Regions from separate parts of the Clostridium sediminicola genome, predicted to be linked through region 3. Evidence: riboswitches for the same ligand, from Rfam matches in the RefSeq annotation. Region 3 holds a riboswitch; each other region holds the start of a gene.

Evidence for each region. A riboswitch is a leader RNA that binds a small molecule or an ion and turns the genes downstream of it on or off. The one in region 3 is predicted to bind cobalamin.
Region 1: it holds a riboswitch for cobalamin, as region 3 does, so the genes downstream of both, ACQ3F0_RS12575 (heavy-metal-associated domain-containing protein) here and cobI (precorrin-2 C(20)-methyltransferase) in region 3, are expected to answer to the same signal.
Region 2: it holds a riboswitch for cobalamin, as region 3 does, so the genes downstream of both, ACQ3F0_RS16140 (hypothetical protein) here and cobI (precorrin-2 C(20)-methyltransferase) in region 3, are expected to answer to the same signal.
Region 4: it holds a riboswitch for cobalamin, as region 3 does, so the genes downstream of both, ACQ3F0_RS23715 (ABC transporter substrate-binding protein) here and cobI (precorrin-2 C(20)-methyltransferase) in region 3, are expected to answer to the same signal.

What each region holds. Positions count from the first base shown of each region.
Region 1 is NZ_BAABMF010000006.1:183,795-186,001, forward strand. Features, by position in the region: gene ACQ3F0_RS12570 (PTS mannitol transporter subunit IIBC) at 1-889, opposite strand, end outside; gene ACQ3F0_RS12575 (heavy-metal-associated domain-containing protein) at 1,209-1,415, opposite strand; cobalamin riboswitch at 1,821-2,004, opposite strand; gene ACQ3F0_RS12580 (phosphoglycerate dehydrogenase) at 2,059-2,207, opposite strand, start outside.
Region 2 is NZ_BAABMF010000010.1:96,117-98,323, forward strand. Features, by position in the region: gene ACQ3F0_RS16135 (PspC-like choline-binding domain-containing protein) at 1-445, shown strand, start outside; cobalamin riboswitch at 826-997, shown strand; gene ACQ3F0_RS16140 (hypothetical protein) at 1,103-1,363, shown strand; partial or broken gene ACQ3F0_RS16145 (iron chelate uptake ABC transporter family permease subunit) at 1,375-2,207, shown strand, end outside.
Region 3 is NZ_BAABMF010000009.1:161,433-163,639, reverse strand. Features, by position in the region: gene ACQ3F0_RS15485 (FecCD family ABC transporter permease) at 1-448, opposite strand, end outside; gene cobI (precorrin-2 C(20)-methyltransferase) at 528-1,244, opposite strand; cobalamin riboswitch at 1,368-1,558, opposite strand; gene ACQ3F0_RS15475 (type II secretion system protein) at 1,880-2,207, shown strand, end outside.
Region 4 is NZ_BAABMF010000024.1:47,998-50,204, reverse strand. Features, by position in the region: gene ACQ3F0_RS23720 (DUF6485 family protein) at 80-298, shown strand; cobalamin riboswitch at 362-585, shown strand; gene ACQ3F0_RS23715 (ABC transporter substrate-binding protein) at 796-1,833, shown strand; gene ACQ3F0_RS23710 (FecCD family ABC transporter permease) at 1,882-2,207, shown strand, end outside.

The DNA of each region.
Region 1 (2,207 bases), on a different contig from region 3:
CTCCAAGTATTGTAAATGTTAGCACTCCACTTGCTCCCCCTGCTATAACAGCTAATATTAATATTGGATTCATAAGTACATATGGAAAGTAAATTTCGTGTATTCCTCCTAAAAAATGAATTATAATCGCTCCTGGTGCAGAATTCTTAGCCATTCCTTTTCCAAATACATAATATGCACATAAAATACCTAGCCCAGGTCCTGGATTTGCTTCTAATAAGAAAAATACTGATTTACCTAATTCTTGTGCTTGCGCTATTCCAAGTGGTGATAAAACACCATGATTAATCGCATTATTTAAGAATAATATTTTTGCTGGTTCTATAAATACTGAAGCTATTGGTAATAAATTTGCAGTTACCATTGCTTCTACTGCATTGCCTAAAGCTATAGTAAGATTTAATACTATAGGTCCAATTCCTAAGAAAGCTAACATTGCTAATAACATAGATATAATTCCTGAGGAAAAGTTATTAACTAACATTTCAAAACCTGTTGGTATTTTTCCTTCTACTACATCATCAAATTTCTTTATTGCATATCCACCTAGTGGACCCATTATCATCGCACCAATAAACATTGGTATGTCTACTCCAACAACTACTCCCATAGTTGCAACTGACCCAACAACACCACCTCTAGTTCCACCAACCATTTTACCGCCTGTATAACCTATTAGTAATGGTAATAAGTAATTAATCATTGGCCCTACTAAACTACTCAAACTTTCATTAGGTAACCAACCTGTTGGAATAAATAAAGCTGTAATTAATCCCCATGCGATAAATGCCCCAATATTAGGCATCACCATGCCACTTAAAAAACGACCAAATACTTGTACATTATCTCGTGTTGTTCTTGTTTGCAAATTTGTAGCTGTGTTAGCCATACAATCTCCCCCTATAAATTCCTGATTTTTATGAATAATATTTTAGTATAATTTCATTTTTCAGAATTTTCTTTTAAATGTATCAGCTGATTACAATTTGATTATATTCCGTTAAATCTAGCTATACAAGGAAAAGAAAGGCTCTAATTGTCAGTATAAAATAGTGACAAAACTAAAGTGTATTGGAATTAAAGCGATTACATAAACTTTGTCTTGCAAAAAATTTAAAAGGAAGCTCTTATCATTTCTAAAAAGCTTCCTTTTCAATGTAAAATTTTTTATTTACCTTTTATCTTTCATGAAGTTAAAAGATTTCTTCTCAATTTATAATTACGCATCCTTGCTTCTCTATACTTTGCTCAATCTTCTCTTCAGTTGCTGGTGAATTGAAACTAACATCTACAGTTCCCTTGGCAAGATTAACTTCAACTTCTTTAACTCCCTTTACATTATCTAATGTTTTTTTTACTTTCGTCTTTCTATCTGCATTAATCAATCCTGATACTTCATAATGAATTTTTTCCATGTTTACCTCCTTATATTAATATATATTTTTATTATTGGAAAAAAACAAAAAAAATATAGCCCCTAAAATTTTTAGGGCCTATATTTTTTGGTATTATTTATTTGGAAGAAATGTCTTGCGAAATTAATTTAATTGAAACAATTTTTTATATTTTAATTATAACTAAATATATTTATATTTTCTTACTATGTTTTTTGATTTTTTGCATTTTTTTTGTAATTTTAAAATAAACCTATAAAAATATTACAAACATTAACTTAATATAATATTTAGCATAATAAAAAACCTACAACAACTGTGTAGGTTTAGTAATCATTTTATATTATATACAATGTCATCATATTAGTATAAAATCTAAAAGCTGACCAAAATGCACAAATATAACCTCATACTTCCCACCGAAGCAGTTGCCAAATTTTTTAGGCAGGTCTCCTGACTTGTAGATCAACTTACTCTCCTGACTTCCCGATTTATATCAGTGTCTTATAAGATTTCATACCTACTTACAGTAGCGGGGGCTGTAAAGGATTTTAACCTTTTTCCCTATTATCTTCAAAAAAATTGAAGCACCCAAAAATTAACTATTTAATTTTACTATCTCAGTATATATTATTAGATCCACATTGTCAAATGTTTTTTATATTTAATATCCTTTTCCTAGATTCACTATATTACTAAGTTCTTCGCCTCTAATATAACTTCTCATATTATTATATATTAAATTAAATCTTCTTTCATTTCTCATTTCAGAAATCCAAGAATTATGAGGACTTACTATAACATTTTCCATTT
Region 2 (2,207 bases), on a different contig from region 3:
TGGAAGCTTAAAAACAGGATGGTTTGAACATAATAACAAATGGTACTGCTTTAGTTATGAAGGAAAATTAGCTACACATGAATTTAATGCTAAAGGGTGTATGTATGCAGCTGATTCTAGTGGAGCTTTACTTCATGATTGTTGGGCAAAATTATCTAATGGACAATGGGGTTATGCAAACTCAGAAGGAAAATTAATAAAATCAGGATGGATAAATAAATCAGGTAATGATTATGCTATATATGACTTTACATTATTGTGTGGTAAATGGAAGCTAGATGATACTTTTTATTTCTTTAATTCTGATGGTGTGCTAAATAAAAATGGTTGGGTTTGGGATGGAGATGCATGGAACTATTCATTACCTAACGGTGAACTAGTAACATATTATAAACAAATAGATGGAAAGTGGTACTTTTTTGATGAGTTCGGTGATCTACATTAGTCGTTATTTCAATTAGTAATAAATTTTTTTAGTGAATTAGTTTAAGGATAATCATGGTAGTTTTGTATTTGAACATGTATGAAGCAAGTTCGTCGGCAAAGCCTCCTCACTAAGAGCACAGCCTGCCAGTGCTTTTGTAAGGAGGCTTTGCCGACGAACTTGTTTTCTGTAAATGGACATTGTAAATATTAAAACTTTTAGATATAGGAAAAAAGATAAGTTGAAAATTAAAAAGATTTGCGATATGTTGAAATCCAATCAACTGCATAAGTAAAATTATTTGAATTTAATAAATCGTAGTTTTACTTATGCAGTTATAACTTTTCACGCGTTTATCCTGCTTGTTTACATGGATAACTTTACATAAATTTCACTTAGTGTTATTATATTCAAATGGTGAATTTATTCTTAATAGGGAATACGGTGTAAATCCGTAACAGCCCTTGCTACTGTAAGAAGGATGAGCAATCAAATGTCACTGATATTTATATTGGGAAGACGATTGTGAAGTTGATTTCGAGTCAGGAGACCTGCCATAAAAAGAATTAACTAATATTTCAATGGGGAATATAGTTCGTGTAGATATTTAAAAGCTATGGGACTCCTATAGCTTTTTTTGCGCTTGTGGACTGTTTCTGTTGACGAGGAGAGAAAAAAATGAAAAAGTTATTATCAACACTTATTGCTATGATACTTATGGTATCTTTGGTAGCATGTAGAGGAACAAATGAAAAAGCAACTAGTTCAGAGCAACAAACTGAAGCTAGTGAGTCAAAAGAAGTTGTTACTATTAAAAATGGTACAAGAATCTTTGAAATGGATTATGTACCAGAAAAAGTATTAAGTACAAACATAACTGTTCAGAGGGAACATTACATGATTATGAAAAAATCGACCAAGTTTATGATGATATATTAAATCTTGGTGTTATATTCCATGTAACAGACAAAGAAGAATCTCTAGTGAAAGAAATGCAAGATAAAATTGCTGCTGTTAAGGATAAAGAAAAAGATATTAAGCAAGAAGATAAAGTTAAACTATTTGTATGTGACAGTATTAATGATGAAAACTTAATTTTCACTTCTGGTACAATCATGGCTAATGAAGTAATAAAGTTAGTAGGCGGCGTTAACGTTTGTGAAAAAATACTTAATAAAGCATGGGGACGTGTTTTTGCAGAAGTATTAATAGATGCAAACCCAGATTATATTATTTTCTTAGATTATGGTAGTACTCCTGTTGAAGATAAAAATGGTGGCGGCTGCGTGTACAAACTTTGTTATCTTTATGGCGAAAAATTCAGCGGGGATACGTACTGCGTCATTTTGGCTATGGGAAGTATTGCAACTGCCTCTTGGAATAATTTTATTTTGCCAACCATAGTTGTATTGATAGGTATGCTATATTTTATATTTGAAAGTAATATTCTTAATGCTTTATTGCTAGGAGAGGAAAATGCATTAAATTTAGGCGTTAATGTTAAAGAAGTTAGAAAAAAATATTTGGTAATCACGTCTTTAATAACAGGTATTCTTGTTTCTGTTACTGGAACTATTGGTTTTGTAGGTCTGGTAGTTCCGCATGTTGTTAGAATTATTGTCGGATCAGATAATAAAAGGGTTTTATTATGTTCTGCGATTATTGGTGCTGAATTTTTAATTTGGTGAGATGATATTGCTGGAACAGCAATGGGAGTTGAGGAACTGCCGATTGGAATTGTTACCTCTTTACTTGGAGGCCCATTTTTTATTTATATGATTTC
Region 3 (2,207 bases):
CACCCAAAAATGCACATGGCATAATTGGGATAGGTACAGCAACTATAAATAGATTAAGGAATATTGCAATTACAGCTCCAAAAGCTGCACCTGTAGATACACCTACTGTATAAGGATCTGCTAAAGGATTTCTAAGTATAGATTGAAATATGGTTCCTGCAACAGCAAGGCCTGCACCTACTAATGCTCCTACTAATACCCTAGGCACCCTGATATCCCAAACTATTGCTGAACTATATTCTTCTACTCCTTTTAAAAAACTATTTGAACCAATTAGTTTTCCAATGACTATTTTTGCTACTGTAAGTATGTCCAATTTTGCTCTTCCTAATGATATACTAAATAAAATAACAAATACTAACAGAACAAATAGAACTATCATAATTATAAAGTTTTTTCTTTCCTTTTTTTCAATAGAATGTTTAATATCTATATACCCTTCAGCCATTTTATCACCATTTCAAAATACAGTTGACAGTTAATGGTTTACTGTAAACTGATAAAGTTTTTGTTTTCGTAATACTTTTCTATAACTTAATTCCTTTTTTCTTAATTATTATAGTAGATAGATAAGGTATCTTTTCATTTTTTATTACATCAATATCAGTAACCACGTTTTGATTTTCAGTTCCAACTTTTGAAATCAAAACAAAGTTATTTTGTAGACCCCTCTTTATTAATTCATCTGCTACCATTCTACAATTATTAGATGGTTTCATAACAATAACATTATCAAAGTCATCCAATGCTTTAGAAAGCTTATCATCTTCACCCTTTCTAAGAGGTACTATACAAAAACTTTCCTCCCATTCTGCAATTGGAAGATTCATACTACCAGCTAATAAACAAAATGATGTAATCCCTGGTATAGTCTCGACTTCAACTTCTAATTCTTTTAAATATGGTAATAGGTACATATATGTACTATATACAGTAGGATCTCCTAATGTAATAAATGCTAATGTTTTACCTTTTTTTATTTTTTCTGCAATCTTTTCTGCGTTTTCTTTCCACTTAATTTTTAGCTCATCCTCATTATAAATCATTGGAAAAGTTAAATGCAGTAGAATCGCATCTTCTTTTATATGTTTCTTTGCAATATCATAAGCAAAACTACCTGCTGCTTCTTTCTTTTCAGGACAAATAATAATATCAACTTCATTTAGTGTTTTAACAGCTTTAATTGTTAATAAATCTGGGTCTCCTGGTCCAACTCCAATTCCAAATAATTTACCTTTTTTCATAATAGTCCCTCACTTCTTCATTTGAGTATTTTTAAACAATGAATATAACAAAAAGGATACGCGAAGAGAACATACACGTATCCTTAGATATACAAAGTAAAATGTTCACACTTCCCTCCGAAGCAACAAGTATCGTTAATGGCAGGTCTCCTGACTCATAGCTTTATCTTACTCTCTTCGCCTTCCCAGCTTTCACCAGTGGCATATTAAAGATTTCATAACTATTTACAGTAGCGGGGGCTGTAGAGGATTTTAACCTCTTTCCCTTTTAAACGATTTAAAACAATCATCGTACCATAACTAACATATTAAATTTTTTATTTTAGCTTTTTCGTGTTCATTATAACACAGCTTATATTGGAATTCAAATAAGAATTTGAATTCCAATATTTTTTATCCAGTTTTTCATTATTTATACTTAAAAACATTTTATTAAAATAATAGTATAAAAGCACCACTCTAACTTGCTTTAAGTAATATAATATGCTTTAATCATATTATATAGTATTACATAATAATGAATTTATGTTCATTTATATTTTTCTATCTACAAAATGTAAAAAATAAGATGCACTTAAAACCTAATTCGAACTATTGCAGTATTCTAATTTATTATCACTAAGGGGGAATTCTATATGAAAACAAAACATGATAAAAACAATGGATTTACACTTATAGAACTAATAATAGTTATTACAATTTTATCAATACTGGCTGTTATAGCTATTCCTAAATTCAATAATTATAGAAAATTAGCCAAAGCTCGTAAAGCTACAGTTGATTGTTATCATATTGAAAAGGCTATAACTTTACATTATCATGACACAGAACAGTGGCTTATATTTAAAGACACAAATTCAACAAATCAAGAAGGATTAACTGGAAAAGGTTCTGATAGCTTTAAACCTAGTGGATGGAGCGGTCCATATTTAGAACAATGGCCTTTAAATCCATTTAATAAAA
Region 4 (2,207 bases), on a different contig from region 3:
CTTGTTACTTGTAACTTGTCACTAATAGAGATAAATTAACGAAGTGAGTTATCTCTATAAATTAAGGAGATGATATAAATTGAATAATAAACACTTTTGTACATGTACAGACACTAATTGTAAATTTAATCCACATAATCACTCATATGGATGTGATCTATGTATTAAGAAATGCCTTAAGGCAGGAGAAATTCCTTCTTGTTTTTTCAAAGCAATACATGAGGATATAAGTAATACTGATGATTTTACATATGAAGGTTTTGCTGACTTTGTTACTAAGTATAGTAAAGCAGAATAGCAATAGTATTTTTAAGGTAAATTACATTGACAAAAATACACTTTAAATGTATCATTTAGAATAGAAATTAAGTAATATACAGGTGTTGATAGAATTTATTGGTTCTATAAACGAAAAGGGAATCAGGTTAAAATCCTGAACGGTCACGCCGCTGTGAAGTGGAGTTACTCAAATATACCACTACCTTGTTCAATACACATTTATGCATTGTGAATTATACTTGGTGGGAAGGATTGAGATTAACGGTAAAACTAAGTCAGAAGACCTACCTGTCTATTTGTTTCAGGAACGATAGCAATTCAAAATTTTATTGTTATCGTTTAACGCTACGAGCGATGGCGAGAAACATTGAAGAATAAAATCTTATTATAAATTTAAGATTTTATTTTAGGCTAATATAAGTATTCAACTTTAATTTATACGATTATTTATATTCAGTTTGATAAAATGCCTCTCTCTTCGCTCCGAAAATATTTTATTTATAGGAGTTGGAAGAAATGAAAAAGACAATGGAAAAAATCAATTCAAACTTATTGCTAATAGTATTATTAGTAACAATCACATTATTAGCAAGTGTAGGTTGTAACAAGTCGGATGCCTCAAACAAAACAAACAATTCAAAAGAAACTATAGCAGAAACTGTTGATAATGAAAAACCTTCCTTTATTAAATCAGAAAATGAAACTCAATTAGTATACTTAGATCCATTTGGAAATGAAGTAACAATCAAAAAGAATCCAGAAAGAGTTGTATCTTTATATGCATCTTTTCTTGACTTATGGTACTATGCAGGAGGAGAAGCAGTTGCAAGTGTAACATCAAAATCAGTTGCATTCCCAGAAGGTGCTGAGAATGTAGAAAAACTTGGAAGCATGAGTAAAGTTAGTCCTGAAAAGGTTTTAGAACTTCAATCTGATTTAGTTATATTATCAAGTACAATGAAGAGTCATTTAGAACTTAAAGATTTATTAGAAGAAAACAATATTCCATATTTATATCTTGAATATAATAATTATGAAGATTATATAGAAATATTAGATTTAATGTCTAGAATTGCAGGTACAGAAGACGAACTTCAAGCAAAAGTTGATTCAGCAGATAAAGATGTACAAGCTATAATTAAAAAGTCAGAAGGCAAAGATGCTCCAAAAGTTTTAATCATGTTTGCAACTAGTAAATCAGTATCATGTGAATTGGAAAATGGAACAACTGGTGATATGGTTAAAAAATTAGGTGGGGAAAACATTGTTAGTGATGTAGCTATAAAAGATGCTACAAGAGTTGATTTTAGTATGGAAAGAATTCTTGAGCAGAACCCAGACATTATACTCGTAAAGACAATGGGAGATATAGAAGCATGTAAAACAAAAATGAGTGAAGATATTCAATCAAATGAAGCATGGGCAGGATTAAATGCTATAAAAGATGGTAAGTATTATTATCTTCCAAAAGACTTATTTATGAATAAACCAAATGAAAGATTCCCTGAAGCATTTGAAATGCTTTATGATTATATGTATGGAGAAATAAAATAATATATAGATGAATGTTAAGTTTTATAAGTTTCTAGGAGGAATAATATAGTGATAAATCAAGTACAATCCAATGAGAATAAGTCTATAAATGTTATACATGAGAGAATGATTTATAGAATAACTGTAATTAGTGTTCTTTGTGTAATATGTGTGACTTCTATTATAGTTAGTACATCATTTGGCGCATGTAAAATATCTTTTGTTGACGTATTCAAAGCGTTGTTTAAGTATGAAGAAGGTTTAAATAGACAAATTATATGGACAATAAGATTTCCAAGAACTTTAGTAGCAGGATTAGTTGGAATGTGCCTCGCTTTATCGGGAGCTATATTACAGGGGATTATGAAAAATCCCCTTGCTTCCCCAAACATTAT